Regions from separate parts of the Pseudomonas spirodelae genome, predicted to be linked through region 2. Evidence: predicted binding sites of a transcription regulator. Region 2 holds the regulator's gene; the other holds the start of a gene.
The links. The regulator LexA, encoded in region 2, represses DNA repair genes until DNA is damaged. The targets are predictions, from matches to a motif close to CTGTNTNNNNANACAG.
Positions count from the first base shown of each region.

Region 1: recN (DNA repair protein RecN) is a predicted target of LexA. The motif match lies at 12,272-12,287, and genes of this name have one in related genera.

Region 1 is NZ_JAYEET010000035.1:68,586-83,428, forward strand. Features, by position in the region: gene ftsH (ATP-dependent zinc metalloprotease FtsH) at 1-661, opposite strand, end outside; gene rlmE (23S rRNA (uridine(2552)-2'-O)-methyltransferase RlmE) at 824-1,465, opposite strand; gene SOP97_RS10465 (YhbY family RNA-binding protein) at 1,567-1,878, shown strand; gene SOP97_RS10470 (DUF4149 domain-containing protein) at 1,944-2,390, opposite strand; gene greA (transcription elongation factor GreA) at 2,362-2,838, opposite strand; gene carB (carbamoyl-phosphate synthase large subunit) at 2,835-6,056, opposite strand; gene carA (glutamine-hydrolyzing carbamoyl-phosphate synthase small subunit) at 6,093-7,241, opposite strand; gene dapB (4-hydroxy-tetrahydrodipicolinate reductase) at 7,451-8,254, opposite strand; gene dnaJ (molecular chaperone DnaJ) at 8,320-9,447, opposite strand; gene dnaK (molecular chaperone DnaK) at 9,570-11,486, opposite strand; gene grpE (nucleotide exchange factor GrpE) at 11,587-12,156, opposite strand; gene recN (DNA repair protein RecN) at 12,312-13,985, shown strand; gene fur (ferric iron uptake transcriptional regulator) at 14,057-14,461, opposite strand; gene SOP97_RS10520 (outer membrane protein assembly factor BamE) at 14,559-14,843, shown strand, end outside.
Region 2 is NZ_JAYEET010000026.1:49,264-64,106, forward strand. Features, by position in the region: gene SOP97_RS08745 (DUF6901 family protein) at 1-565, shown strand, start outside; gene SOP97_RS08750 (universal stress protein) at 605-1,045, opposite strand; gene SOP97_RS08755 (hypothetical protein) at 1,130-1,567, shown strand; gene SOP97_RS08760 (hypothetical protein) at 1,651-2,469, opposite strand; gene fadB (fatty acid oxidation complex subunit alpha FadB) at 2,953-5,100, shown strand; gene fadA (acetyl-CoA C-acyltransferase FadA) at 5,131-6,306, shown strand; gene SOP97_RS08775 (DUF1653 domain-containing protein) at 6,391-6,627, shown strand; gene topA (type I DNA topoisomerase) at 6,753-9,362, shown strand; gene SOP97_RS08785 (DUF6586 family protein) at 9,434-9,952, shown strand; gene SOP97_RS08790 (hypothetical protein) at 10,031-10,264, shown strand; gene sulA (SOS-induced cell division inhibitor SulA) at 10,376-10,852, opposite strand; gene lexA (transcriptional repressor LexA) at 10,927-11,538, opposite strand; gene SOP97_RS08805 (TetR/AcrR family transcriptional regulator) at 11,810-12,517, shown strand; gene SOP97_RS08810 (L,D-transpeptidase) at 12,565-13,089, shown strand; gene nagZ (beta-N-acetylhexosaminidase) at 13,111-14,109, shown strand; gene SOP97_RS08820 (S-methyl-5'-thioinosine phosphorylase) at 14,120-14,843, shown strand, end outside.

The DNA of each region.
Region 1 (14,843 bases), on a different contig from region 2:
AACCCGAGATAGTGAAGAACGGCACCTTGGCTTCACCGGCAACCGCCTTAGCCAGCAAGGTTTTGCCGGTACCCGGCGAACCAACCATCAACACACCACGCGGGATACGCCCACCAAGGCGCTGGAACTTGCCCGGATCGCGTAGAAATTCGACCAGCTCGCTGACTTCTTCTTTCGCTTCATCGCAGCCAGCGACGTCAGCAAAGGTGGTTTTAACCTGATCTTCGGTGAGCAGACGCGCCTTGCTTTTGCCGAAGCTCATCGGCCCACCTTTGCCGCCAGCACCACCCTGCATCTGGCGCATGAAGAACATGAACACCGCAATGATCACCAGAATTGGGAAGCTGGCGACCAGCAACTGAGTCCAGATGCTCTGCTGCTCAGGCTGCTTACCAACGATCTCAACGTTGTTGTCCATCAGGTCCTTGATCAGGCCGTTATCCTGAATCGCCGGACGCACGGTCTCAAACGAAGAACCATCGGTACGGGTACCGCTGATGATGAAGCCATCGACCGTCACTCGCTTAACGCCGCCATCCTGAACCTGCTGGATAAACTGCGAATAGTTGAGTTTGTTCGACTCAGTCGGGCTGGAAAAATTGTTCATCACCGTCACCAAGACGGCGGCGATGATCAGCCACAGGACCAGATTCTTTGCCATGTCGTTCAATTAGCTACCCTCTGAAGCAGGCCCCGTGTCGAAGCGCACTTCGCATGACGACCAGTTATGTACCGATCTAACTTACTACACAACGCCCACCCCTGGCAGACGCCGTCTGTAACCCTTTATTTACTAATCAGACTGCGACAACCACGCAACCGTTCAATCAGCGCTCAGCGTTTTGATACCGCGATATCCACGCGCCAGCAGGTACTGCTCACGGGAGCGATCCCGCGAGGAAGAAGGCTTGCGCATCTGCACCTTGTCGAACAACTGGCGTACTTGCTTGTGGTACTCCGCAAAGCCTTCGCCTTGGAATATCTTGATTAAAAAATCACCGCCCGGGCGCAGCACGCGAGTGGACAAATCCAACGCCAGCTCGCACAGGTACATCGCGCGCGGCTGATCTGACTCTTTCACCCCACTCATATTGGGGGCCATATCGGAAATCACAAGGTCTACCGGACGCCCTCCAATCGCCTCAAGAAGCTGATCGAACACTGCATCCTCAGTAAAGTCACCCTGAATGAAAGTGACATCCGGGATACTGTCCATCTCAAGAATATCGGAGGCGATCAGCGTGCCTTTGTCGCCGATCACCCGACTGGTGACTTGTGACCAGCCACCGGGCGCCGAACCCAGATCGACGACAGTGATACCAGGTCGAAGGATGCGATCCTTCTCTTGGATCTCCAGCAATTTGTAGCTGGCGCGCGAACGATAGCCATCCTTCTGTGCCATTTTGACGTAAGGGTCGTTGAAATGTTCTCTCAGCCAACCTTGACTGCTCTTGGTACGGGCCACGCAATACCTCGGATGTGTAACGCATGAATATCTGGGCGGCCTCGAAGGCGCTCGGGTAAACTAGTTACCGTTTTTACCAGATTAAATGCAGGAATTAGATTATGCCGCTCACTCAAGAGCAGAAGAAACAATTCAAAACTATCGGCCACCATTTAAAGCCTGTATTGATTGTGGCTGACAATGGTTTGACCGAAGGTGTACAGGCTGAACTGGAGCGCGCGCTGAGCGACCATGAGCTTATTAAAGTACAACTGCGCATCACTGAGCGCGAAAGCCGCCTGGCAGCCATTAACGAGCTGTGCAAGGCCGGCAAAGCCGACTTGGTTCAGGTGATTGGCAAAATGGCGCTGATTTACCGTAAAAACCCGAAAGTGAACAAAAACCTGTCTAACGTTCATCGCCATCACGGCTGATTGATCAGTGACTGCAAGGCGCGCTTAGCGCCTTTGCAATCACCCATCACAAGCAAAGCCAAGACTTAAGGCTTGCGCACATACCGCTGCGGTAGCGGCTGCAACACCAGCAGCAGGCCACAAAAGGCCATAACCAAGTAGCTGAACATCAACCACAGCTCAGTTCCCGCCAGCAGCCTAGGCACCGCGAAATAACTTCCCGCCATCACCACAACCACTAACAACAACTGCCCGCGCGTATCGCGCCACAGGCTTGTCAGCGACTCTGCGCGAACCAACACCACCACCTGTAACCCGGCGCAGACAGCCGCCAAACCGACCAGCAGTGGCCGCAGCGCATCACTGATCTCCTCGACCAGCAATGACGCTAGACCAATCTTGGCAATCGCAGGCAGCAATAAAAAGTGCAGCAGCCAGAGGCCGCCAACCCAAAGCGTCTGGGCCAGCAGCCAGCTGATCGAGCCCGCATCACGCGAGTCCGACTTAGAGATGGCGAACCTCGACGATCTCATACTCAATCGCGCCGCCCGGTGTTTGCACCACAACCACATCCCCTTCGCTCTTGCCGATCAAGGCGCGCGCGATAGGTGAGCCAACGGATATCTTGCGCTTCTTAATATCGGCTTCATCCTCACCGACGATCTGGTAAACCACGGCTTCATCGGTTTCGCAGTTAGCGATCTCAACCGTTGTACCGAAAATCACCTTGCCGGTGTGCTCGATCGTGGTGACATCAATGATCACCGCATTTTGCATGCGCCCTTCGATATCACGGATACGCGCCTCGACCATACCCTGCTGCTCACGAGCAGCGTGGTATTCGGCGTTTTCCTTAAGATCGCCCAGCTCACGCGCCGTACCAATTTCCTGGCTCAGCTTGGGGCGCAGCACCTTAGTCAGGTGCGCGTGCTCTTCTTCCAGGGCGCGAGCGCCCTGGACGGTCATGGGGTATTTAGTCATGCCTTGATTCCTGCATGCAGTTCCTGCAGCCGACGCACGGTCTTTTCTGGACCAAACTTCAGCGCTTCACAGATCGCCTGCCCCGCCGCAATAGTGGTGGTGCAGTAGATCTTATGCTGCAGAGCGTTACGACGAATGGAGTAGGAGTCAGCGATGGACTGACGCCCCTCAGTGGTGTTGATGATCAGGGTGACCTCGTCATTCTTGATCATATCAACCACGTGTGGACGGCCCTCGGTCACCTTGTTGACGCGACGCACTGGCAAACCAGCGGCCTCGATCACTTTGGCGGTACCGGCCGTGGCCACTACTTCGAAGCCTAACGCGACCAGATCGCGCGCAACCTGCACAGCTTCCGGCTTATCGTCTTCACGCACGCTGATAAACGCACAGCCGGTGTTTGGCAGTATTTCACTGGCGCCCAACTGAGCCTTAGCGAAGGCCTCACCGAAGGTGTCACCGACACCCATAACTTCACCGGTGGACTTCATTTCCGGGCCGAGGATCGGGTCAACACCCGGGAACTTGGCGAACGGGAACACCGCTTCTTTAACGCTGAAGTATGGCGGGATGATTTCCTTGGCGTAACCGGCTTCAGCCAGCGACTTACCCGCCATCACACGGGCAGCCACCTTGGCCAGGGAAACACCGACGCACTTGGAGACAAACGGCACGGTACGCGAGGCGCGCGGGTTCACTTCGATCACGAAGATGTCCTCGCCCTGCACAGCCATCTGCACGTTCATCAAACCCACCACACCCAGCTCCAAGGCCATTTTCTTGACCTGGTCGCGGATCTCATCCTGGATATGCATCGGCAGCGAGTAAGGCGGCAGCGAGCACGCCGAGTCGCCGGAGTGCACACCCGCCTGCTCGATATGCTGCATGATCGCGCCAATCACCACAGTTTCGCCGTCGCATACTGCATCCACGTCCACTTCAATGGCGCAGTTGAGGAAGTGATCGAGCAGAACCGGGCTGTCGTTGGAAACCTTCACCGCTTCGCGCATGTAACGCTTGAGCTCATCTTCCTGGTAGACGATCTCCATCGCACGACCGCCCAATACATAGGACGGACGCACCACCAGCGGATAACCGATAACCTTCGAGGCTGCCAGCGCTTCATCTTCGCTGCGTGCGGTGGCGTTGGCCGGCTGACGCAGACCAAGGCGCTGAACCATCTGCTGGAAGCGCTCGCGGTCTTCGGCGCGGTCGATGGCATCAGGCGAAGTACCAATGATCGGCACACCGGCTTCTTGCAGGGCACGGCAGATCTTCAGCGGAGTCTGACCACCGTACTGCACGATCACACCTTTCGGCTGCTCGACACGGACGATTTCCAGCACGTCTTCCAGAGTTACCGGCTCGAAATACAGACGATCAGAGATGTCGTAGTCGGTCGATACGGTTTCAGGGTTGCAGTTGACCATGATGGTTTCATAACCATCTTCACGCAGCGCCAGCGCCGCATGCACACAGCAGTAGTCAAATTCGATGCCCTGGCCGATACGGTTCGGCCCGCCACCGAGGATCATGATCTTGTCACGGCCCGACGGATTCGCTTCGCACTCTTCCTCATAGGTCGAGTACATGTAGGCGGTGTCGGTGGCGAACTCGGCGGCGCAGGTGTCGACGCGCTTGTAGACCGGCAGCACCTTGAGTTTTTGACGCTGACTGCGCAGAGTTTTCTCAGTCACACCCAACAACTTGGCCAAGCGAATATCGGAGAAGCCTTTGCGCTTGAGCTTGTACATGGCATCACGGTCGATGCTGGACAGCGCCAAGGTCTTGATACGCTCTTCGTCCTTGATCAGGTCTTCGATCTGCACCAGGAACCATTCATCGATATTGGTCAGTTCGAAGACTTCTGCAACGGTTTTACCCGCACGGAAAGCGTCGCCGATGTACCAAATACGATCAGCACTTGGCACGGTCAGCTCACGGCGCAAGGTGCTTTCGGCTTCCGGATCAGCCAGATCGAGCTTCTCATCAAAGCCGGCCACGCCCACTTCCAGGCCGCGCAAGGCTTTCTGCAGGGATTCCTGGAAGGTGCGGCCAATCGCCATGACTTCGCCGACGGACTTCATCTGAGTAGTCAGGCGGGCATCCGCTTTCGGGAACTTCTCGAAGGCAAAACGTGGAATCTTGGTCACGACATAGTCGATGGCCGGCTCAAACGAAGCCGGGGTGCGACCGCCGGTGATGTCGTTGCTCAGCTCGTCGAGGGTGTAACCCACAGCCAGCTTGGCGGCGATCTTGGCGATTGGGAAGCCGGTGGCCTTGGAAGCCAGCGCCGAAGAACGCGACACGCGCGGGTTCATCTCGATGACGACCATACGGCCAGTGTTCGGGCAGATGCCGAACTGCACGTTGGAGCCACCGGTTTCTACGCCGATCTCACGCAGGACCGCCAGCGAGGCGTTACGCAGAATCTGGTATTCCTTGTCGGTCAGCGTCTGCGCCGGAGCAACAGTGATCGAGTCACCAGTGTGCACACCCATCGGGTCGAAGTTTTCAATCGCGCAGACGATGATGCAGTTGTCCTTCTTGTCGCGGACTACCTCCATCTCGTATTCCTTCCAGCCGATCAGCGACTCGTCGATCAGCAACTCACTGGTCGGCGACAGATCGATACCGCGGGCGCAGATTTCTTCGAACTCTTCACGGTTGTAAGCGATGCCACCACCGGTGCCGCCCATGGTGAAGGACGGACGGATGATGCACGGAAAGCCGACCTTCTCAAGGACCGCATAGGCCTCTTCCATGTTGTGCGCAATGCCGGAAACCGGGCAGGCCAAGCCGATGTCTTTCATCGCCTTGTCAAAGCGCGAACGGTCTTCGGCCTTATCGATGGTGTCGGCGTTGGCACCGATCATCTCGACGCCGAACCTCTCCAGAACACCGTGCTTTTCCAGGTCCAGCGCGCAGTTCAGCGCAGTCTGGCCACCCATGGTTGGCAACAGGGCGTCCGGACGCTCCTTCTCGATGATCTTGGCCACGGTGGACCATTTGATCGGCTCGATGTAGGTGGCATCAGCCATGGCCGGGTCGGTCATGATGGTGGCTGGGTTCGAGTTCACCAGAATGACGCGATAGCCCTCTTCTTTCAGCGCTTTACACGCCTGGGCACCGGAGTAATCGAACTCGCAGGCCTGGCCGATAACAATCGGGCCAGCGCCGAGGATCAGGATGCTTTTTATGTCTGTACGTTTTGGCATGTTCTTTCTCTCGAATCCTGGGGTCAGTCGGCGGGTTTAACGGCGCTTGGCCATGGTTTCGATAAAACGATCAAATAACGGTGCAACGTCAGCCGGGCCAGGGCTGGCCTCTGGGTGACCCTGGAAGCTGAACGCCTGCTTGTCGGTCCGCTCAATGCCTTGCAGGGAGCCGTCGAACAACGATTTGTGAATCGCGCGCAGATTGCTCGGCAAGCTGTCTTCATCCACAGCAAAACCGTGGTTCTGGCTGGTGATCATCACCACGCCGGTGTCGAGGTCTTGCACGGGGTGGTTGGCACCGTGGTGACCGTGGCCCATTTTCAGGGTCTTGGCACCGGAGGCCAGGGCCAGCAATTGGTGGCCGAGGCAGATACCGAATACCGGAATATCGGTTTCCAGCACCTGCTTGATCGCAGCAATGGCGTAATCGCAAGGCTCAGGATCGCCAGGACCGTTGGACAGGAACACGCCGTCGGGATTCAAAGCCAGTACTTCAGCAGCAGGGGTCTGCGCCGGTACTACGGTCACGCGGCAACCACGCTCGACCAGCATGCGCAGGATGTTCCACTTAACGCCGTAGTCATAGGCCACCACGTGATACTTGAGCTCACTGGCCGGCACTTCTGGGTGGCTGTCGCTTTGCAGGTTCCACACGTTGGAGCACCACTCGTAGCGCTCAGTGCAGCTGACAACTTTGGCCAGGTCCATGCCCTTGAGCCCCGGAAAGCTGCGCGCCAGCTCCAGTGCTTTTTCTTCAGTGGCGTCATCGCCAGCCAGAATGCAGCCGTTCTGCGAACCCTTCTCACGCAGAATGCGCGTCAGGCGACGGGTATCAATACCCGCGATGGCAACGGTGCCGTTTTCCTTGAGGTACTCATCCAGTGGCTGCTTGTTACGCCAGTTGCTGGAGGTCAGCGGCAGGTCACGAATAATCAGGCCGGCGGCCCATACGCGATTGGACTCGGCATCTTCCGGCGTGGTGCCGGTGTTGCCGATATGCGGATAGGTCAGGGTAACAATCTGCTGGGCATAGGAAGGATCGGTAAGGATTTCCTGATAGCCGGTCATGGCGGTGTTAAAAACCACCTCTCCAATAGTTTGGCCATCGGCACCGATGGCCTCGCCGCGAAAAATACTGCCATCAGCTAGAGCCAAAATGGCAGGTTTAAGGGCTGGCTTACTCAAGAAAACCTCCGGAGATCAAATCGTGAAGCAAACGCAGATTGTAAAAAAGCGGGATGACGTATGAACCGTCACCCCGCTTTTTTATCTTATTCATTCTGCGCAACTTTAGTGGACACACTAAAGCAGAAAGCTTACAGGAATGCGCCTTTTGGGTCCACTGCCAGATGCGAGTAATACCCAGGCAAAAGCCATTCCTGTGACAAACAGTCTCAGTTAAGGCCCAACACGTCCTGCATGTCGTATAACCCAGGCTGACGATTTTGCAGCCACAGCGCCGCACGCACCGCCCCTTTGGCAAACGTCATGCGACTCGATGCCTTGTGGGTAATCTCTACGCGCTCACCCTCTGCCGCAAACAGCACGGTGTGATCGCCGACCACATCGCCCGCACGCACCGTGGCAAAACCGATGGTTTCGCGCTCACGCGCACCAGTCTGACCTTCACGGCCATAGACAGCGACTTTCTGCAGATCACGTCCCAGGGCATTGGCCACTACCTCACCCATACGCAAGGCGGTGCCAGACGGCGCATCGACCTTGTGGCGGTGATGGGCTTCGATGATCTCGATATCCACATCATCGCCCAGCACCCGCGCTGCGGTATCCAGCAGCTTCAAGCACAGGTTGACGCCGACACTGAAGTTGGCGGCAAACACGATTGGGATCTGCTTGCCGGCATCCGCTAACAATTGCTTTTCCTCCGGCGAAAAGCCGGTGGTGCCAATGATCATGGCCTTGCCAGCCTGACGGCAGACTTCCAGGTTCTTCAGGGTGACCGAGGGGTGGGTGAAATCAATCAACACATCAAACTGATCCAGTACCGCATGCAAATCACCGGAGAGATTGACACCCATCTTGCCTTGCGCGACTAACTCACCAACATCCACGCCAACCAGGCTGCTGTCGGCACGATCAATTGCCGCACTCAGGCTTGCGCCATCCGCCAGCTGCACAGCCTCGATCAGGGTTTTGCCCATGCGCCCAGCGGCGCCCATCACAGCAATTCGTTGCATAACCATCTGCTCCTAGCCGCGCGACAGACGGCGATCACTAACGACCGCCGCCTGCCACGGGTGTTTTACAGGTCGCCGAAGAAGCGCTTCACGCCTTCAAACCAGCCATTGGCCTTGGGCGAATGTGAACTGTCGCCTTCCAGGGTTTTGCGGAACTCATCAAGCAACTCACGCTGACGCTTGTCGAGCTTGACTGGCGTTTCGACCGCCACCTTGCACATCAAGTCTCCCGCACCACCGCCACGCACCGGCGCCACACCTTTACCGCGCAGACGGAACATCTTGCCGGTTTGCGTGCCTTCCGGAATCTTCAGCTTGACCCGACCATCCAGGGTTGGCACTTCAAGCTCGCCACCCAAGGCGGCATCCGCAAAGCTGATGGGCACTTCGCAGTACAGGTGCTTGCCGTCACGCTGGAAGATCGCGTGCTCGCGCACGTTCACCACCACGTACAGATCACCCGCCGGGCCACCCATGGCGCCCGCCTCACCTTCACCCGTAAGACGGATACGGTCGCCCGTATCAACACCAGCCGGCACCTTCACCGACAGCGTCTTGTGCTCTTCGACTCGACCCTGACCGTGGCATGAACCGCACGGATCGGTGATCATCTTGCCCTGGCCGTGGCAACGCGGGCAGGTCTGCTGCACCGAGAAGAAGCCTTGTTGCATGCGCACCTGACCAATACCGCCACAGGTGGTACAGGTCACAGGCGTAGTGCCCTTCTTAGCCCCAGAGCCATCGCATGGTTTGCAATTGACCAGAGTCGGCACACGAATGGTTACTGTGGTGCCACGCACCGCCTCTTCCAAGTCCAGCTCCAGGGTGTAACGCAGATCACTGCCGCGCTGGGCGCCACCGCGACCGCCACCACGACCACCGCCGCCACCGAAGAAGTCACTGAACACATCACCGAAAATATCGGAGAAGTTCGCACCACCTGGACCGCCACCGCCACCCATCTGCGGATCAACGCCGGCATGGCCGTATTGATCGTACGCCGAGCGTTTAGCGGCATCGGAGAGCACTTCGTAAGCCTCGTTGGCTTCCTTAAACTTCTCTTCCGAGGCCTTGTCGTCAGGATTGCGATCCGGGTGATGCTTCATGGCCAGGCGACGATAAGCTTTTTTCAGCTCCGCCTCGCTGGCACCGCGCTCAACACCGAGCACCTCGTAAAAGTCACGTTTAGCCATAAGTCTTCAACACCTTAAAATCGTCTACTCCAGACACGCCAACGCGGGAGCAAGCTCCCGCGCGGCGAATCATGCCGGGCGCAACTCGCGTCACACCCGGCCAAAGCGGCATAAGCTTGCGCTTACTTGTTGTCTTTGACTTCTTCGAACTCAGCATCAACCACGTCGTCACCGGCGTCTTTGGCTTTTTCGCCACCTTGCTCAGCAGCACCTGGCTGCGGTTGCTCAGCGTACATCTTCTGCGCCAACGGAGCGGTCACTTCGGACAGCGCGGTCATCTTGGCTTCGATTTCAGCTTTGTCGTCGCCCTTAACCGCCACTTCCAGCGCGCTCAGCGCCGCTTCAATTGCAGTCTTCTCGTCGGCAGTCGCCTTATCGCCAGCCTCGGTAATCATCTTACGGGTGGCGTGCACCAGCTGATCACCTTGATTGCGGGCACTGGCCAGCTCTTCGAACTTGCGGTCTTCTTCAGCGTTAGCTTCAGCGTCACGCACCATCTGCTCGATTTCTTCCTCGGACAGACCGGAGTTGGCCTTGATCACGATGGACTGAGTCTTGCCAGTGGCCTTGTCTTTAGCGCCGACATGCAGAATGCCGTTGGCGTCGATATCGAAGGTCACTTCGATCTGCGGCACGCCACGTGGCGCTGGCGGAATCTCGGCCAAGTCAAATTTACCCAGCGACTTGTTACCGCTGGCCTGCTTACGCTCACCCTGCAGCACGTGAATAGTCACCGCGCTCTGGTTGTCGTCAGCCGTCGAGAACACCTGCGACTTCTTAGTCGGGATGGTGGTGTTCTTCTCGATCAGCGCGGTCATCACGCCACCCATGGTTTCGATACCCAGGGTCAGCGGCGATACGTCGAGCAGCAACACGTCTTTCACGTCACCGGCCAATACGGCACCTTGGATAGCAGCACCCATGGCAACGGCTTCGTCCGGGTTAACGTCCTTACGTGCTTCTTTGCCGAAGAATTCGGTTACCAGCTTCTGCACCAACGGCATACGGGTCTGACCACCGACCAGAATCACGTCGTTGATCGCACCCACATCAATACCGGCATCTTTCAACGCAATGCGGCAAGGCTCGATGGTGCGCTGCACCAGGTCTTCAACCAGCGCTTCCAACTTGGCGCGCGAGATCTTCACGTTCAAGTGCTTAGGACCAGTGGCGTCTGCAGTGATGTACGGCAGATTGACGTCGGTCGACTGGCTCGAAGACAGTTCGATCTTGGCTTTCTCGGCAGCTTCTTTCAGGCGCTGCATCGCCAGCGGATCACCCTTAAGGTTCATGCCGGTTTCTTTCTTGAACTCGTCAACCAGGTAATCGATCAGACGAATATCAAAGTCTTCACCACCCAGGAAGGTGTCACCGTTGGTCGCCAACACTTCAAACTGGTGCTCGCCATCAACTTCCGCGATTTCGATCACGGAAACGTCGAAGGTACCGCCACCCAGGTCATAAACGATCACGGTGTGATCGCCTTTAGCCTTGTCCATACCGTAAGCCAGAGCAGCAGCGGTCGGTTCGTTGATGATGCGTTTTACGTCCAGACCAGCAATACGGCCGGCGTCTTTGGTGGCCTGACGCTGGCTGTCGTTGAAGTAAGCCGGCACGGTGATCACCGCCTCGGTCACTGGCTCGCCGAGGTAGTCTTCGGCGGTCTTCTTCATTTTCTTCAGAATTTCAGCCGAGATCTGTGGCGGCGCCATTTTCTGGCCGTTCACTTCAACCCAGGCGTCATTGTTGTCCGCCTTGACGATCTTGTAAGGGACCATCTGGATGTCTTTCTGCACAACTTCTTCGTCGAAGCGACGACCGATCAGACGCTTAACCGCGTACAGCGTGTTATGCGGATTGGTCACAGCCTGACGCTTAGCCGACTGACCCACGAGGATTTCGCCATCGTTGGCATAGGCGATAATCGATGGCGTAGTGCGGGTGCCTTCGGCGTTTTCAATAACTTTGGCTTTGCCGTTTTCCAGAACAGAGACGCAGGAGTTGGTTGTTCCCAGGTCAATACCGATAATTTTGCCCATATTCATTCTCCCGAAATTTTGATATTTCCGCCGCTGGTTAATTGCCAGCGGCGGTAGAACTAAAACGCTTGACTGTTAAATGGGGGCAGCTCGATGAATTTCAAGCCTGCTCATCAATCGATGGCGGCGCTTCTGCCGGCGCCTTGCTGACCACCACCATGGCGGGGCGCAGCAAACGGCCATTGAGCATGAAGCCCTTCTGGAACACCTTGAGCACGCTATTGGGCTCAACATTGGTGCTTTCCTGCATCGCCATCGCCTGATGGTGCTCAGGGTTAAACGGCGCACCATGAGGATCAATGACTTCCAACTGGAAGCGCTTGAGGGTGTCGAGGAACAACTTGAGCGTCAGCTCCATGCCCTCACGCACCGCCTTGATCGCTTCATCATCTGGATTCGACAGCTCAAGGCCGCGCTCCAGGCTATCCACCACCGGCAACAAGTCGTTGGCGAATTTTTCCAGCGCAAACTTGTGCGCTTTCTCTACATCTTGCTCCGCGCGACGGCGCACGTTCTGCAGATCGGCGGCCATGCGCAGCGACTGATCCTGCGCAGCAGCCAGCTGCTCTTCCAGCGCATGCACGCGAGCAACCAGATCATCACCCGCAGCAGCCTCGGCAGCTGTATGTGGATCAGGGTTCTGCGTATCCAGGGTCTGTTCGTCAGCCATGCGTCTCTCCTTTTGAATTCTGTCGCGAGCCTTAACTCACGTACCTGGCGGTTATATGGGGTCAAAAATTATCGTTTCAAGGATGAAAGACGGATTGTCAGCCCATAAAAAAACACTGTATAAATAACCAGACATGAACTTGGGAGGCCCTCGCCATGCTGGTGCACCTGTCCGTACACAACTACGCCATTGTCGAACACCTTGATCTAGAACTGGATGCCGGCATGAGCGTAATCAGCGGCGAAACCGGCGCTGGCAAGTCGATCATGCTCGACGCTCTCGGCCTGACCTTAGGTGATCGCGCCGACAGCGGTGTGGTGCGCCCTGGCGCGGACAAGGCCGACATCCTCGCCAGCTTCGACCTGCGCGACATCCCAGAAGCCCGCACCTGGCTGGCCGAACGCGACCTGGACAACGACGGGCCGTGCATCCTCCGTCGCGTGATTACTGCCGAAGGCCGTTCGCGCGGTTACATCAATGGCGCGCCCAGCCCACAAGGCGACCTTAAGGCGCTCGGCGAGCTGCTGATCGACATCCACAGCCAACATGAACACCAGTCACTGCTCAAACCCGAGACCCACCGCCGCCTGCTTGATGAATACGCCGGCAGCCAGGAGCTGGCGCGCCAGGTGCAACTCGCCGCGCAGCGCTGGAAACAAACCAAGAATGAACTGCAACGGATTTCCAGCCTCGGTGACGAGCAGCGCGCTCGCCACCAACTGCTCAGCTACCAACTGGAAGAGCTGGATAATCTAGCCCTCGGCGAAGATGAACTTGAGCAACTGGAGCAGGAACACAAAAACCTGACCAATGCCGAAAGCCTACTCAGCGCCTGTCGCCTGGTGATTGAACAATGCAGCGAGAATGATGCCGGCAACGTGCTGTCCGCCCTTACCAACAGCCTCAACCGCCTTGGCAACTTCCAGGGCCAGCCAGGCGCGCTGAGCGAAGCGACCAACCTACTGGCCAGTGCACAGATCCAAGTTGAAGAAGCCGTCGGCGAGCTGAACCGCTTTCTCGACCACTTCGATGCTGACCCTGAGCGCCTGCAACAGATGGAAGAGCGCCTGGACGCGATCTACACCCTGGCACGCAAGCACCGTATCCAGCCAACCGAACTAGGGGCGATGCAGCAACAGTTATTCGAAGAACTGGAAAGCCTCAACGCTGACGACCAGGCGGCCGAGCGCCTCAGCGAGGAGCTGACAGCCTTCGAACGGCATTACCAGGAAAAAGCCACGGAACTCAGTACGCTGCGCAATAACGCCGCCGACCAACTGGCCAACGCGGTAGAAGTGGAGATGCAAACCCTCGGCATGCCCGGCGGACGCTTTACCATCAAGCTGAGCGCCAACAGCAACAGCGAGCCGCACCCCAATGGCTTGGAGCAATTGGAGTTTCTGGTCAGCGCTAACCCCGGCCAACCGCTCAAAGCCCTGGCCAAAGTGGCCTCGGGCGGCGAACTGTCGCGCATCAGCCTGGCGATCCAGGTGATCACCGCTCAAACCTCACGGGTACCAACCCTGGTATTCGATGAAGTCGACGTCGGCATCGGCGGCCCCACCGCAGAAGTGGTCGGACAGCTGCTGCGCAAGCTCGGCGAACGCGGCCAGGTGCTCACCGTGACTCACCTGCCGCAAGTTGCAGCACAAGGGCATCAGCATCTGTTTGTACATAAGGTCCGCGAAAGCGATGCCACACGCACCGCGGTGAGCAAGCTCAGCTCAGCGCAGCGCGTAGAGGAAATCGCCCGCATGCTCGGCGGCGTAGACCTAACCGAAGAATCCCTGGCCCACGCACGGCAAATGGTCAGCAGCGCCCAAGCCTGATTCAATCGCCCTAGAACGCTAGAAAGCACAAAGGCGACCCGAGGGTCGCCTTTGTCATTCAAACAGGCTGATCAGCTTTTCTTGCGCACGTACAACACAAGATTATGATCAACCAGCTCAAAACCGTGCTCTTTGACGATTTCTTTCTGGCGTTTTTCGATCTCCGCATCGAAGAACTCAATCACTTCGCCAGAATCAACACAGACCATATGGTCGTGATGGCCGCTGTCCGCCAACTCGAAGACCGCATGACCGCCATCAAAATTATGGCGAACCACCAGGCCTGCGGCTTCAAACTGGGTCAGTACGCGGTAGACAGTCGCCAAACCTACGTCGTCACCAGCCTCCATTAAAGCCTTATATACGTCTTCGGCACTCATGTGACGCTGGCCGGCAGAGTCGAGCATTTGTAGTATCTTGACCCGTGGCAGGGTCACTTTCAGGCCAGCCTTGCGTAGTTCGCTATTTTCAACCATGGTCTGCTTTCTCACGGAAGCGGCTTCGCAGCTTCCTTTATTGCGGGTATGATCCGGGGTTATATTGCCCAGCCAAGATAGTGGAAGTCGCCCACCGATGCAAAAGACCAAACTCCTGCTGACCAGCCTCTCCCTTACGGGGCTACTCGCACTCGCCGGTTGTTCATTCCCCGGGGTTTACAAAATCGACATCCAACAGGGCAATGTCGTCACGCAGGACATGATAGACCAGTTGCGTCCGGGAATGACCCGCAAGCAAGTGCGGTTTATCATGGGCAACCCCTTGCTCACCGACACCTTCCACGCCAACCGCTGGGATTACCTGTACAGCATCCAGCCAGGTGGTGGTCAGCGCTTGCAAGAGCGCGTGAGTGTGAACTTC
Region 2 (14,843 bases):
TCAGCAGTGCAGTAATTGTCCGCTGAGCAAGGACAATTTCAGCCATTGCCCCGCAGCGGTTGATTTGCACCGGGTGATTGAGGATTTCCACGGCCTTCCGGCGTTCAAGAAGGCTGCTGTTTGGGTGCGTACGCCGGAGCGTGAGTACAACAAACAGGTTGGCTTGGACGAAGGGTTGCGCGCGCTGCTTGGGGTGATCATGGCAACCAGTGCGTGCCCGTTGCTGGGCAAGCTAAAGCCCATGGCGCAGCACCATCTGCCGTTCGCCAATAACCAGGAATTCATTCTGCGGGCTGTGTCGCTCTACCTCACTCAGCAGTATTTCAACCTGCGCGAGGGGCATACAGCTGACTGGCAATTAAAGGGGTTGGTTGAGGTTTTCCAGCAGTTGCAGCTGGTGAATCAGGCATTCTGGCAGCGTATTCATGCAACCTGTGATGGTGACTCGAACCTCAAGGCGTTTTTGACGTTCTTTTCGATGGCCTCAAGCATGACCTATTCGCTGGAGACGCAACTGCAGAAGATCCGCCCATTGGTCATGGGAACGCGCGACAGTAACGAATAACGCAAGCGCGGTTGGCGTTGCGTTATTCGTGCGCCGACGTTATTCGGCCTTCTTTAGCCGCACAGCCAGGACGTCACAGGGAGCGCCGTGCAGGACGTCGTTAGCGGTCGAGCCCAGTAGCAGGGCTAGGCCATGGCGGCCGTGGCTGCCGACAATTATCAGGTCGCATTGCTGTTCTTCGGCGAGGCGATGAATTTCCTGGCGCGGCTGGCCATAAGCCAGGTGGCGATGTTCGTCGCTAAGAGCGGGGTACTTGTCGGCAAATTTATCCAGGCGCTCGCGTGCTTGGTCGAACTGCTGTTGTTGCAGCATCGACAAGTCCATCGGCACGTCGCCGCCAAAGGCCATGGCCATGGGCTCGACGATATGCACCACGGATAATTTGGCGCCGCTGCTGGCTGCTAATTTCTGCGCTCGGTGCATAACCGGGTCGCATTCCTCGGTAAGGTCGACAGCGACCAGAATGTGCAGATAGGGCATGGATAGCTCCTTACATGTGGTTCGATGGTTTAAGTATGGCCTTCTTGAATGCATATAACAGGCTTTTGCCTGTGAGAGAACGATATGAGTCCTTGGTTTCTGGTTTTACTGCTGGCGGTCATGTTAAGCCCTTTGGCATGGCTGGCACCGTCACGCCGTCAGCGTGGGCAGATGGATGTGCGCCTGCAGGCTCGGCGTATGGGCGTGGCCATGCAATTGTCGCCGCAAGAGTGGCCGCACTGGTTGTTGCGTGAGCCACCGGGGTCGTGCCCGCAATATCACCAGGCGCGCCGGCGCGGTCAGGTCGATCGCTGGTGCTACTGGCAGTTGGAGCCGGGGCAGTGGGTCAATAAATGGCGCGAGCCCTGCGCCGATGAGACCTTGTTGACCGAGTTGCAGGCATTGCCGGCGGATGCGTTCAAGGTTGAAGCGACTGATCAGATGCTCTCGATATGCTGGGGCGAGCGGGGCGCTGGCGCGGCACTGGAAAAAGTTGTCGGCTTTCTCAAGGCCAGAGCCTGAGGCTAACAAAGGCCTTTGCAAGCACCGCGCTTGCCTGTGCCCAGGCAAGCCGCTGGAGCGAGTGCTGAGTGCGCCCGAGGCGATCAGAGATCGGTGGCTGCGTACTGGGTGGAAATCTGTTCGATGCCCTGAATAATGGTGTTGGAATACTTGCTGACCAGAAAGGGCACGCTGTTTTCGTTGTAGTTAATCAACGATTTTTCAATGTAGCGCCATTTGGTCGCGACCTCGCCCCAGGACTGCTTAAGTTGCGGGGTGTTTTGCGGGGCTTTCTGCAGTGTCGCCATCTTGCTGGCGAACTCGCTGACCATGTCCTCAATCGGCCGTGCATCGCCGCCGCCCATAAAAGTGGCGCCCACTGAAGTGCTACGTGAGGCGTAATCCACAGCGATGCCTTGCATCAACAGGCTTTGCTCGCGGCTATGCTGGGTCAGTGTGGGCACGCTGTAGCTGCCTTCTTGCTGAATCTTGCTGTAAAGCTCCTGGCTTAGGCTCATCAGCTGTTGGTTGCGCGCGGCCAGGTCGGCCACCGGCTGTAGGTCTGTATAACCCTGGGTTTTTAGTGCGTTAATCAGGTTATTGAGATCGCTCTGGTAGCCTTTCCATTGCTGGTCAAGCTGCGAGCGCAGGGCGTTTGAGCCCTCGCCAGGCATGTCTCTCAGCGCGCTTAGCTGGGTGTTCACCTCGCTGAGCGACTCATTGATCATCCGCGCATAGCGTTGATCGCCTTCCATACCGTTAAACATATAAAAATCGCCCAGCGTTTTTTGCGCGGCAAGACGTAGCTGGTGCAGGTTACGTAGGCTGGTGGCGGTTTCAGCGGCTTGGCTTGCGGCGCTGAACAGGGGGAGTGTGATTGCCAGTAGGGTGCTCAAAGCAATGGCAAGCGTGCGCCTCGACATAAGGAAACTCCGTGCGCCCTTGGTTGGGCTTTAATTGTTTTTGTTTTAGTTACGGGTGTCATAAACACGGCCGTATTGAGACGACTGTACCTGTAGCTAAAATATTTTGCTAGGTCGTCGCGGGTGCGCTTTTTTGCGTGGTTTTCTCGATAAGTAGCGCTATATCGCAGCGAATGGCTGCTTTTTCGAGGCGAAGCTATCGGGGCGCCAGTGCGCGTTTGAGCGTAACTTTTTGTACGTTATTGCCGCCGTTACGGGCCAATTGACAAGTCATGGCTTTTCCTTGAAGGTGTGCACACCCAAATCAAACGGGCGTATGAATTGAGCGTTTGCTTACTTAATCCATCGCCTTTACAACCCGAATATCGCGTCGGTGGGTGTGCCAGGCTGATTGGGGTTACTCTGATGCGGCCATGCCGTTGAGTAACTTGCTGGTTGGCTCCGATGTGTACTGTTCAGCTTCCATACCGTGGAGATCAGTTGATGATTTACGAAGGTAAAGCCATCACGGTTAAGGCTCTTGAGAGTGGCATCGTCGAATTGAAATTCGACCTCAAGGGTGAATCCGTCAACAAATTCAACCGTCTTACCCTCAATGAACTGCGTCAATCCGTTGATGCAATTAAGGCTGATGGTTCGATCAAAGGCGTGATTGTCACCAGTGGCAAAGACGTATTTATCGTCGGCGCCGACATCACCGAGTTCGTCGACAACTTCAAGTTGCCGGACGAAGAGCTGGTGGCTGGCAACCTCGAAGCCAACAAGATCTTCAGTGATTTTGAAGACCTCAATGTTCCGACTGTAGTCGCGATCAATGGCATCGCCTTGGGCGGTGGTTTTGAAATGTGCCTAGCTGCGGATTATCGCGTCATGGCCGAAAGCGCCAAAGTGGGCCTGCCGGAAGTCAAACTGGGCATCTACCCAGGCTTCGGCGGCACTGTGCGTCTGCCACGTGTTATCGGTGCTGATAACGCTGTGGAGTGGATTGCCAGCGGTAAAGAGAACAAAGCCGCTGATGCCCTGAAAATGGGTGCAGTGGATGCCGTGGTTGCTGCTGACAAGCTGCAAGCTGCTGCACTTGACCTGATTTCGCGCGCCATCTCTGGCGAGTTGGACTACAAGGCCAAGCGTCAGCCGAAGCTGGAAAAGCTCAAGCTCAACGCGATCGAGCAAATGATGTGCTTTGAAACCGCCAAAGGTTTCGTGGCCGGACAGGCTGGCCCGAACTACCCAGCGCCGGTTGAAGCCATCAAGACCATCCAGAAAGCGGCCAACATGGGGCGCGATAAGGCCTTGGAAGTTGAAGCTGCCGGCTTCGTTAAACTGGCTAAAACGCCAGTGGCTGCCAGCTTGATCGGCCTGTTCCTGAATGATCAGGATCTTAAGAAAAAAGCCAAACAGCACGACGAAATCGCTAAAGACGTGAAGCTGGCTGCCGTTCTCGGTGCTGGCATCATGGGTGGCGGTATTGCCTACCAGTCCGCGTCCAAGGGCACCCCGATCCTGATGAAGGATATCCGTGAAGAGGGTATCCAGATGGGCTTGGCCGAGGCGTCCAAGCTGCTCGGTGGCCGTGTTGCTAAAGGTCGTATGACCCCGGCGAAGATGGCAGAAGCCCTCACCGCCATTCGTCCGACCATGTCCTATGGCGATTTCGGCGCTGTCGACATCGTTGTCGAAGCGGTCGTCGAAAACCCTAAGGTCAAGCAGATCGTGCTGGCTGAAGTGGAAGGCATGGTACGTGAGGATGCAATCCTGGCGTCGAACACCTCGACTATCTCCATCAGCTTGCTGGCCAAGGCGCTCAAGCGTCCGGAAAACTTCGTTGGCATGCACTTCTTCAACCCTGTGCACATGATGCCGCTGGTTGAAGTTATTCGTGGCGAGAAATCCAGCGACGTAGCTGTGGCTACAACCGTCGCTTACGCCAAAAAAATGGGCAAGACCCCGGTTGTGGTCAATGACTGCCCAGGCTTCCTGGTCAACCGCGTGCTGTTCCCCTACTTCGGTGGTTTCGCCAAGCTGGTCAGCGCGGGCGTCGACTTTGTGCGCATCGATAAGGTGATGGAGAAGTTCGGCTGGCCAATGGGCCCGGCGTACCTGATGGACGTGGTCGGCATCGACACCGGTCATCACGGTCGCGACGTAATGGCCGAAGGCTTCCCAGACCGCATGAAAGACGATCGTCGCTCGGCAGTCGATGCACTGTACGAAGCTGATCGCCTGGGTCAGAAGAACGGTAAAGGCTTCTACGCCTACGAGCTGGATAAGCGCGGCAAGCAGAAGAAAGTTGCTGACCCTGCTGTTCTCGAAGTGCTCAAGCCCATCATCTTTGAGCAGCGTGAAGTCACCGACGAAGACATCATCAACTGGATGATGATCCCGTTGTGCATGGAAACTGTTCGTTGCTTGGAAGATGGCATCGTCGAGACCGCTGCCGAGGCCGATATGGGTCTTGTTTACGGCATCGGCTTCCCGCCCTTCCGCGGTGGTGCGCTGCGTTACATCGATACCGTCGGTGTGGCTGAGTTCGTTGCCCTGGCCGACAAATATGCCGAGCTGGGCGCGCTGTACACCCCGACTGCCAAGCTTCGCGAAATGGCCGCTAAGGGCCAGAAGTTTTTCGGTTAATCGCGGACAGACTAGAGCGAGAGTAAATTTATGAGCCTGAATCCTAGAGATGCAGTCATTGTCGACTTCGGTCGTACCCCAATGGGTCGTTCCAAGGGCGGCATGCATCGCAATACCCGTGCCGAGACCATGTCGGCCAACCTGATCAGTGGCGTGCTGGCACGTAACACCAAGGTCGATCCGTCTGAAGTGGAAGACGTAATCTGGGGCTGCGTTAACCAGACCCTGGAGCAGGGCTGGAACATCGCACGCATGGCGTCGCTGATGACCCAGATCCCTCACACCGCTGCTGGCCAGACTGTGAGCCGCCTGTGCGGTTCGTCCATGAGCGCGCTGCACACTGCTGTGCAGGCGATCCAGACCGGTAACGGCGATGTGTTCGTTGTCGGCGGTGTGGAGCACATGGGCCACGTTGGCATGATGCACGGCGTTGATCCAAACCCGCACTTGTCGCTGTATGCGGCCAAAGCCTCGGGCATGATGGGTCTGACGGCTGAAATGCTCGGCAAAATGCATGGCATTAGCCGTGAGCAGCAAGATGCATTCGGTGAGCGTTCGCACCGTCTGGCTCAGAAAGCTACCGTTGAAGGCAAGTTCAAGGATGAAATCATCCCGATGCAAGGCTACGACGAGAATGGCTTCCTGAAGGTCTTCGACTACGACGAAACCATTCGTCCGGAAACCACCCTGGCGAGCCTGGCTGCACTGAAGCCAGCGTTCAACCCGAAGGGCGGCACCGTGACTGCAGGTACGTCCTCGCAGATCACTGACGGCGCTTCCTGCATGATCGTCATGAGTGCTCAGCGCGCTCAGGACCTCGGCATCCAGCCAATGGCAGTGGTTCGTGCCATGGCTGTTGCCGGTGTTGACCCGGCGATCATGGGTTACGGTCCAGTACCGTCGACTCATAAAGCCCTTAAGCGTGCGGGTCTGACCATCAATGACATCGACTTCTTCGAGCTCAACGAAGCCTTCGCTGCTCAGGCTCTGCCTGTGCTGAAGGACTTGAAAGTGCTCGATAAGATGGAAGAGAAGGTCAACCTGCACGGCGGCGCAATCGCTCTGGGTCACCCGTTCGGTTGTTCCGGTGCGCGTATCTCCGGTACCCTGCTCAACGTGATGAAGCAGAATGGTGGCACCTTCGGTGTGTCGACCATGTGCGTAGGTCTCGGCCAAGGCATCACCACCGTCTTCGAACGCATCTAAGTTGTAGTCGATGTAGAAGGTGGAAAACCGGGGCCAAGTGCCCCGGTTTTTGTTTTTAGTAGAAAATCTTTAAGGAATTCATCCATGCAGTTACAGCCTGGCCTCTATCGTCACTACAAAGGCCCGGAATACCGGGTATTTGGCGTGGCGCAGCATTCTGAAACGCAGCAGCTGGAGGTGGTCTATCAGGCGCTGTACGGCGAGTTTGGCCTTTGGGTGAGGCCGCTTGAGATGTTCTGTGAGAGCGTTCAGGTGGACGGCGAGACGGTTCCACGCTTTGCTTTGATTCAGGCTGAAACAGCATTGTTTACTCGGCCTTGAGCTGACATCGGGCCACCGCTGCGCTTGACCTTAGCCGGACCGCCACTATATATAGCGGTGCCGCGCTAACAGGCAGTCACCGCGCCTCCCGCATTTATTTACCGAATTCAGGAAATTTCCAATCCATGGGCAAATCGCTGGTCATCGTGGAATCCCCGGCCAAGGCCAAGACCATCAACAAGTACTTGGGCAACGAGTACGTGGTGAAGTCGAGCATCGGCCACATCCGTGACCTACCCACCAGTGGTTCGGCGAGCACCGCCAAAGAGCCGGCCAAGCGTGGCAAAGCCGCTGCAGGTGAAGTACCTGCGCTGTCGCCCAAGGAAAAAGCCAAGCGCCAGCTGATCGCGCGCATGGGGGTTGATCCCGAGCATGGCTGGAAAGCCAAGTACGAGATCCTTCCAGGCAAAGAGAAGGTGGTCGAGGAATTGCGCCGTTTGGCCAAGGATGCCGACACCATCTATCTCGCAACCGACTTGGACCGCGAGGGGGAAGCCATTGCCTGGCACTTGCGCGAATCCATCGGCGGTGATGACAGCCGCTATAAGCGCGTGGTGTTCAACGAAATTACCAAGAAGGCCATCCAGGACGCGTTTTCCAAGCCCGGTGAGCTGGATATCAACCGGGTTAACGCCCAGCAAGCGCGGCGCTTTCTCGATCGCGTGGTGGGCTACATGGTCTCGCCATTGCTGTGGGCCAAGATTGCCCGTGGTCTGTCTGCCGGCCGCGTGCAATCGGTAGCGGTAAAGCTGGTGGTCGAACGTGAAAAAGAGATTCGCGCGTTCGTCCCCGAAGAATATTGGGAAGTGCATGCCGATCTAGGCACGGCCAAAGGCGCGAATGTGCGCTTCGAAGTGGCGCGCGAGAACGGCGCTGCCTTCAAGCCGCTGAGCGAGGCCCAGGCCATGGCGGCCTTGGCTACGCTAAAAGCGTCTAGCTACACCGTCAGCAAGCGTGAAGACAAGCCGACCAGCAGCAAGCCTTCCGCGCCGTTTATTACCTCCACCCTGCAACAGGCTGCCAGTAACCGCCTGGGCTTTGGGGTGAAGAAGACCATGATGATGGCCCAGCGTCTTTATGAGGCTGGCTACATCACCTATATGCGTACTGACTCGACCAACCTCTCGGCTGACGCTGTGAGCATGGTGCGTGACTTTATTGAAGGCGAGTTTGGCAAGAAGTACCTGCCAGCCAACCCGATTGCCTACAGCAGTAAAGAAGGTGCACAGGAAGCGCACGAAGCGATTCGTCCTTCCGACGTCAACCTCAAGCCGACCCAGTTGTCAGGCATGGAGCGTGACGCCGAGCGCCTGTATGAGCTGATCTGGCGCCAGTTCGTGGCCTGTCAGATGCCACCGGCTGAATACCTGTCGACCACTGTGACGGTGACGGCTGCGCAGTTCGAACTACGCGCCAAGGGGCGTATTCTCAAGTTCGACGGTTATACCCGTGCGCTGCCGCAGCTGAGTAAGCCGGGCGACGATGATGTACTGCCGGAAATGGATCAGGGCGAAGTGCTCAAGCTGGTCAAGCTCGACCCGAGCCAGCACTTCACTAAGCCGCCGGCGCGCTACTCGGAAGCGAGCCTGGTTAAAGAGATGGAAAAGCGCGGCATTGGCCGTCCTTCGACCTATGCAGCGATCATCGGCACCATCCAGGATCGTGGTTATGTGGCATTACACAACCGCCGTTTCTACTCTGAAAAAATGGGTGACATCGTCACCGAGCGTTTGTCCGAAAGCTTCTCCAATTTGATGGATTACGGCTTTACAGCCGGTATGGAAGAAAATCTGGACGATGTGGCTCACGGCGAGCGCGAGTGGAAAAATGTACTAGACGAGTTCTACGGTGACTTCAAGAAGAAGCTTGAAGTTGCAAGCGACAGCGTTAACGGCATGCGTGCCAACACACCTACGCTGACGGATATCGCCTGCCGCGACTGTGCGCGACCAATGACCATTCGCACGGCGTCTACCGGTGTGTTCCTTGGTTGTTCGGGCTATGCGTTGCCGCCTAAAGAGCGTTGCAAGGCCACCGTCAATCTGGTACCGGGTGATGAAATCGCCGCTGACGATGAAGGTGAGTCTGAGTCGCGCGTGTTGCTCGGTAAGCACCGTTGTCCGATCTGTTCGACGGCTATGGATGCCTATCTGCTCGATGAAACCCGCAAACTGCATATCTGCGGTAATAACCCAGATTGCGTGGGTTATGAGGTTGAACAGGGCCAGTACCGTATTAAGGGCTATGAAGGTCCGAGCCTGGACTGCGACAAGTGTGGCAGCCAGATGCAGCTCAAGACCGGGCGCTTTGGCAAGTTCTTCGGCTGTACCAACAGCGAATGTAAGAACACCCGCAAACTGCTGAAAAGCGGTGAAGCGGCACCGCCGAAAATGGACCCGGTGAAAATGCCGGAGCTCAAGTGCGAGAAGGTCAACGACACTTACATCTTGCGTGACGGTGCCTCGGGTTTATTCTTGGCCGCTAGCCAGTTTCCGAAGAACCGTGAAACCCGCGCTCCGCTGGTGTTGGAGTTGATTCCACACCGCGATGAAATCGATCCCAAGTATCACTTCCTTTGTGATGCGCCGAAGAAGGACCCTCAAGGTCGTGCTGCGGTGATTCGTTTCAGTCGCAAAACCAAGGAGCAGTACGTGCAGACTGAGGTCGATGGCAAGCCGACCGGCTGGCGTGCATTCTTCGATGGCGGTAAGTGGAAAGTCGAAGATAAGAGCTGATCTAGCTGTACGCGCGCTTGCCGTGGGCGAGTGCGCGTATGCTTATCCAATCCGTAATGGAGGGCGCCGCAATGGCCAATGAGCTCTATACCCGTACTAATCAGAAAATCTTCTATGCAGGCCTGGCGCTAGACTCCTGGCGTAACGCCGAGAAAGCACAGAACATGAATGCGCTGGCTTTGATTCAGGCTGAGCGTGAGGCGGCGCTGTTTCATCTTTATGGGGCCCTGCTAGGGCTGTGCCATGAGATTGCTGGCTATTACCGCTTGCCTGATAGTTCCGCTCCGCAGGCTGAGCGCTTTCTCACTCCGGCTGTGTTGCAAGCCGCGCCGAGCCAGGAGCTGGGCGAGTTGGTTGAGTTGGCGCAATCAGCTGATAGCTGGGTTGCTGAGTTGCTGAAAGCGTATGCCGCGCTATTTCAGCCGCCTCAAGCGGGTAAGAAGGTCAAAGTTGACCCTAGTACGCCGCTGATAACTGCGGTTAGCTTGGATGATGAAGTCGAGCCCCTGACTCATCAGGCGCTGGAGGCGTGGCGGCAACAATTGAAGGCTCTGGCGCAGCGCTTTCGCGAAACATTGAGCGAATGGTGACAGGCTGATTTGACCGGTGGGCTAGGGCGGGCTCAGGTCGGCTGTTACAATGCCGGTCTTTCGTGGAGAGCTAACGCAATGCCTACATCCTTCCTGGAAATTGTCGAACTGCCTGACGGACGCATTGCCCTGCGCCGTGCAGAGGATGAAGAGTCGTTGGTCGTGCTGGATTTTTCTGCCGACGCCAAAGCGTTTCTGCAGGGGCAGCATGTTGAAGTGGCCAAAGCCATGCTCAATGTCGGTGTGCAAATGGCTGGGCGCTTAGCTGAAAATAACTTTCAGCATGAAGAAGGGCCGCGTGTACTGCATTGAAAGTAGGGCTTTTTCAGCGCTGGCTTAGCGTGCTCTGTTAGTTGCAGGTGGCCCTTTTAGCAAGGACCTAGTGGCTAAAAATGCACATTCCTTGTGCGTTGCACTGGTCGATCATCCCAGGCTGATATTTAGGCTTTGTGCCTTACCTTGGTGGGCCGCTTGAACAAGGCGTTGGCGTGCCTGGCGCTCAAGAGGGTGAAGCCAACTGACGACGGTATGGCTCCGGCCTAGCTTCAAGGCCTGTTGGGCCAGCTCTAATGGACTTTGCTCTCCGCGTGGGTGGAGCAGCAGGATACGTTCGCGGTTAAGGCCTGCCTCGCGTAGCCACGCTTGGGTCAAGCTTGATGGTGGGGCGATCAGGGTCAACCAGCGTTCGTCATGGTTCTCGCTGAGTTGGCGCAATACCGGTGCGAGTAAATTTAGGCAGTGTCCTGCTGCGCCGCGCAACGACAGTTCACTGAATGCTTCGCCCTCATCATCCTGCCAAGGCAGTTCGCCGCTCTCGGCAAACAAGGGTGGCGTGGTTGAGGCTAGAAAAGCATCGAACAGCGGTAGTTGTGTACGGTTCAGTGATTGTGGGAACTGCATAGATCCTCCACTCGCAGGTGTTAGCAAATTGCCTGCATTGTCGGTACTGCGTTAGAAAGGCCTCACTTGTCGCTTCACCGGCGGATAACGCCGACGCTCAGGCCTTCAATAATCAGATCCTGTTCTGCCAGATCCACTTCGATTGGCGCGAACTCCGGGTTTTCGGCAATCAGCCAGACTTTGTTGCCTTCACGCTTGAAGCGTTTGACCGTAACTTCATCATCGAGGCGTGCCACGACTACCTGGCCATTACGCACTTCACGGGTCGTGTGTACGGCCAGTAGGTCACCATCGAGGATGCCGATATCCTTCATGCTCATGCCGCGTACGCGCAGCAGATAATCGGCTTTGGGATGGAAAAATTCTGGGTTAATGCGGCACGATTCTTCAATGTGTTGCTGCGCGAGGATGGGTGCGCCGGCGGCTACACGGCCGATTACCGGCAAGCCTGGCTCTTCCTCGGCATTGGGCTCAAAGCCTGGGATGCGAATGCCGCGCGAAGCTCCGGGGGTCATTTCGATGGCGCCTTTGCGGGCAAGCGCCTTGAGGTGTTCTTCCGCTGCATTGGGTGATTTGAAACCCAGTTTTAAGGCAATTTCTGCGCGGGTAGGCGGATAGCCGTTGTCTTCAAGACATTGCTTGATGAAGGCGAGAATTTCAGCTTGGCGCGGCGTCAGTTTAAGCATGATCGACTCTGTCTTTTTGTACAGTGACTGGGATTATATACAGTGATTGCAGGTTGGCAATCCTTACGTTCTGATCTGTACTTTATTCATCTCTATATAGTCACTCGCGTGGCGCTACTATTCAGGTGTTGCAGGGTGGCTAGCCAGGGTCGGGATTCGGGGTTGCTGGGCGATGTGTGACCAGTCGGCCACAAGATGGTCGGCCCCGCTTGACAAGGCAGGTAGCTGAAACGTATGTTTCAAACAAGTGTTTGTTCAGATGAAAAAAGTCATGGCGCAGTCGGAAACCGTTGAACGCATTCTCGATGCGGCAGAGCAGCTTTTTGCGGAGAAGGGTTTCGCAGAAACGTCTCTGCGTTTGATCACCAGTAAGGCTGGGGTGAACTTGGCCGCGGTGAACTATCACTTTGGCTCGAAGAAAGCCCTGATTCAGGCGGTTTTTTCACGCTTCCTTGGGCCTTTCTGCGCAAGCCTGGAGCGCGAGCTGGATCGTCGTCAGGCTAAGCCCGATGCCAAGGTCAGTCTAGAAGAGCTGCTTGAGCTGTTGGTCGAGCAGGCGCTGGCAGTAAAGCCGCGCAGCGGTAACGATCTTTCAATATTCATGCGTTTGCTTGGTTTGGCGTTTAGTCAAAGCCAGGGGCATTTGCGTAAATATCTGGAAGAGGTGTACGGCAAGGTCTTCCGTCGCTACATGCAGTTGGTGCATGAAGCCGCTCCACGCATTCCGCCATTGGAGCTGTTTTGGCGGGTGCACTTTATGCTCGGCGCTGCAGCGTTCAGCATGTCCGGGATCAAGGCCCTACGGGCTATGTCGGAAACTGATTTTGGGGTTAATACCTCGATTGAGCAGGTGATGCGTTTGATGGTGCCATTTCTGGCTGCCGGCATGCGTTCGGAAACCGGCCTGACCGATGAAGCCCTGGCCAGCGCCCAGCTTAAACCGCGCACCAAGACTCCCGCGGTCCCCAGCAAAGTTTGACCTCGGCGGGTGGGCTTGGTGGATGCTATCCGCTAAGCTAGCCGCCCATGATTGCTCTCGATTTTCTGCATATTTCCCTCGCCGATCAGTGCCTGTATGGCTTTGCCAATGGGCAGCTGCACCTTCGCCTGCGTGTTTCCACCGCGCTCAATGGTGCAGGTGAGCGCAATGGCTCCGGCTGTACGCCGCGCGGCTTGCACCAGGTGCGGGCGAAGATTGGTGCTGGCTTGCCCAGTGGTGCCGTGTTGCGCGGGCGACGTTGGACGGGCGAGGTCTGGTCGTCAGCGTTGCATGCTCAATTCCCCGGTCGTGACTGGATTCTTACGCGTATTCTCTGGCTCAGCGGTTGTGAGCTAGGGCGCAATCGTTTGGGCGCTGTCGATACCTTTCGCCGCTATATCTACATACACGGTACGCCGGACAGCGAGCCCATGGGCGTAGCGTTGTCCCATGGCTGTGTGCGCATGCGCAACAGTGATTTGCTGACGCTGTTTGCGCGGGTGCCGGCCCGCTGTGCGGTTCAGATTGACGAGGCCGCCTGTCCCGATTGGGCGGCCGCGCCTCTTATTTAAGGATGACTTGTGAGTTCACCCATGCACGGTTCATTAATGCTGGATATCGCCGGTACCTGGCTGACGGCGGAGGATCGACAGCTTCTGCGCCAGCCGCAGGTAGCCGGGTTGATTCTGTTTGCACGCAATATCGAAGACCCGCGCCAGGTACGCGAACTGTCTGCGGCCATTCGCGCTGTGCGGCCCGATTTGCTGTTGGCGGTCGATCAAGAAGGCGGCCGTGTGCAGCGTCTGCGTCAGGGTTTTTTGCGTCTGCCGGCCATGCGTGCGCTGGCCGATAACGCCAATGCCGAACATTTGGCTGAGCAGTGTGGCTGGGTGATGGCCACTGAAGTGCTGGCTGCTGGCTTGGACCTGAGTTTTGCGCCGGTGCTGGATCTCGATCATCAGCGCAGTGCGGTGGTTGGTAGTCGTGCTTTTGAAGGCGATGCGCAGCGCGCAACCCAGCTGGCCGGCGCCTTTATCCGCGGCATGAATGCTGCCGGTATGGCTGCTTGCGGTAAGCATTTCCCGGGGCATGGTTGGGCTGAGGCGGATTCTCACGTGGCCATTCCGGTCGATGAGCGCAGCCTGGATGACATTCGAGCCAAGGACCTGCTGCCGTTTCGTCAGTTAAGTCAGCAGTTGGCAGCGGTAATGCCCGCTCATGTCATCTACCCGCAGGTGGATGACAGCCCGGCTGGTTTCTCGCGGCGCTGGTTGCAGGACATTCTGCGCGGTGAGTTAGGTTTTGAGGGCGTGATCTTCAGTGACGATCTTTCCATGGCCGGCGCCCATGTAGTGGGTGACGCGGCGTGCCGTATCGAGGCAGCGCTGTCGGCGGGATGTGACATGGGTTTGGTGTGCAATGACCGGGCAGCAGCAGAGCTGGCTTTGGCTGCCTTGCAGCGGCTCAATGTTCTACCGCCCATGGGGCTTGCGCGCATGCGTCGTAGGGCTTTCCCAGGTGTTGAATATCGGCAGGATCCGCGTTGGCTTGCTGCGCTTGGCAGTTTGCGTGATGCGCAATTAATCGACTGAGGACGAATGGATGACGGTTTACGCGATTATCGGTGGCACCGGCCTGACCAAGTTGGGCGGTTTGACCATCAAGGCCGCGCTGCACATTGATACGCCTTATGGCGCGCCTTCTGCTGCGGTGCTGAGGGGCGATTATGCTGGGCGTGAGGTGTTATTCCTGGCGCGTCACGGGCACCCGCATCGTATCCCGCCGCATCAGGTGAATTACCGCGCCAACCTCTGGGCGTTGCGTGAGGCGGGTGCCAAGGCGGTGATTGCAGTGAACGCGGTGGGGGGGATTCATACGGCCATGGGGACCGGGCACTTCTGCTTGCCGCATCAAATCATCGATTACAGCTACGGCCGTGAGCACACCTATTTTGAGGGTGAACTGGAGCATGTTACCCACGTCGATTTCAGCCATCCCTACGATGCAGGGCTGCGCAGTAAGCTGAGCAATGCGTTGACCGCCGAGCACTGCGCATTCAGCAGTCATGGTGTTTACGGCTGTACTCAGGGGCCGCGTCTGGAAACGGTAGCTGAAATTGCACGGATGGAGCGTGATGGCTGCGATATTGTCGGTATGACTGGGATGCCAGAAGCCGTATTGGCGCGTGAGTTGGCGTTGCCCTATGCCTGTTTGGCGCTGGTGGTGAACCCGGCTGCTGGCAAGTCTCGCGCCCTGATCACTATGGCTGAAATTGAGCGTGCGCTGGACGAAGGCATGGATACGGTTAAGGCCGTATTGGCGCGCG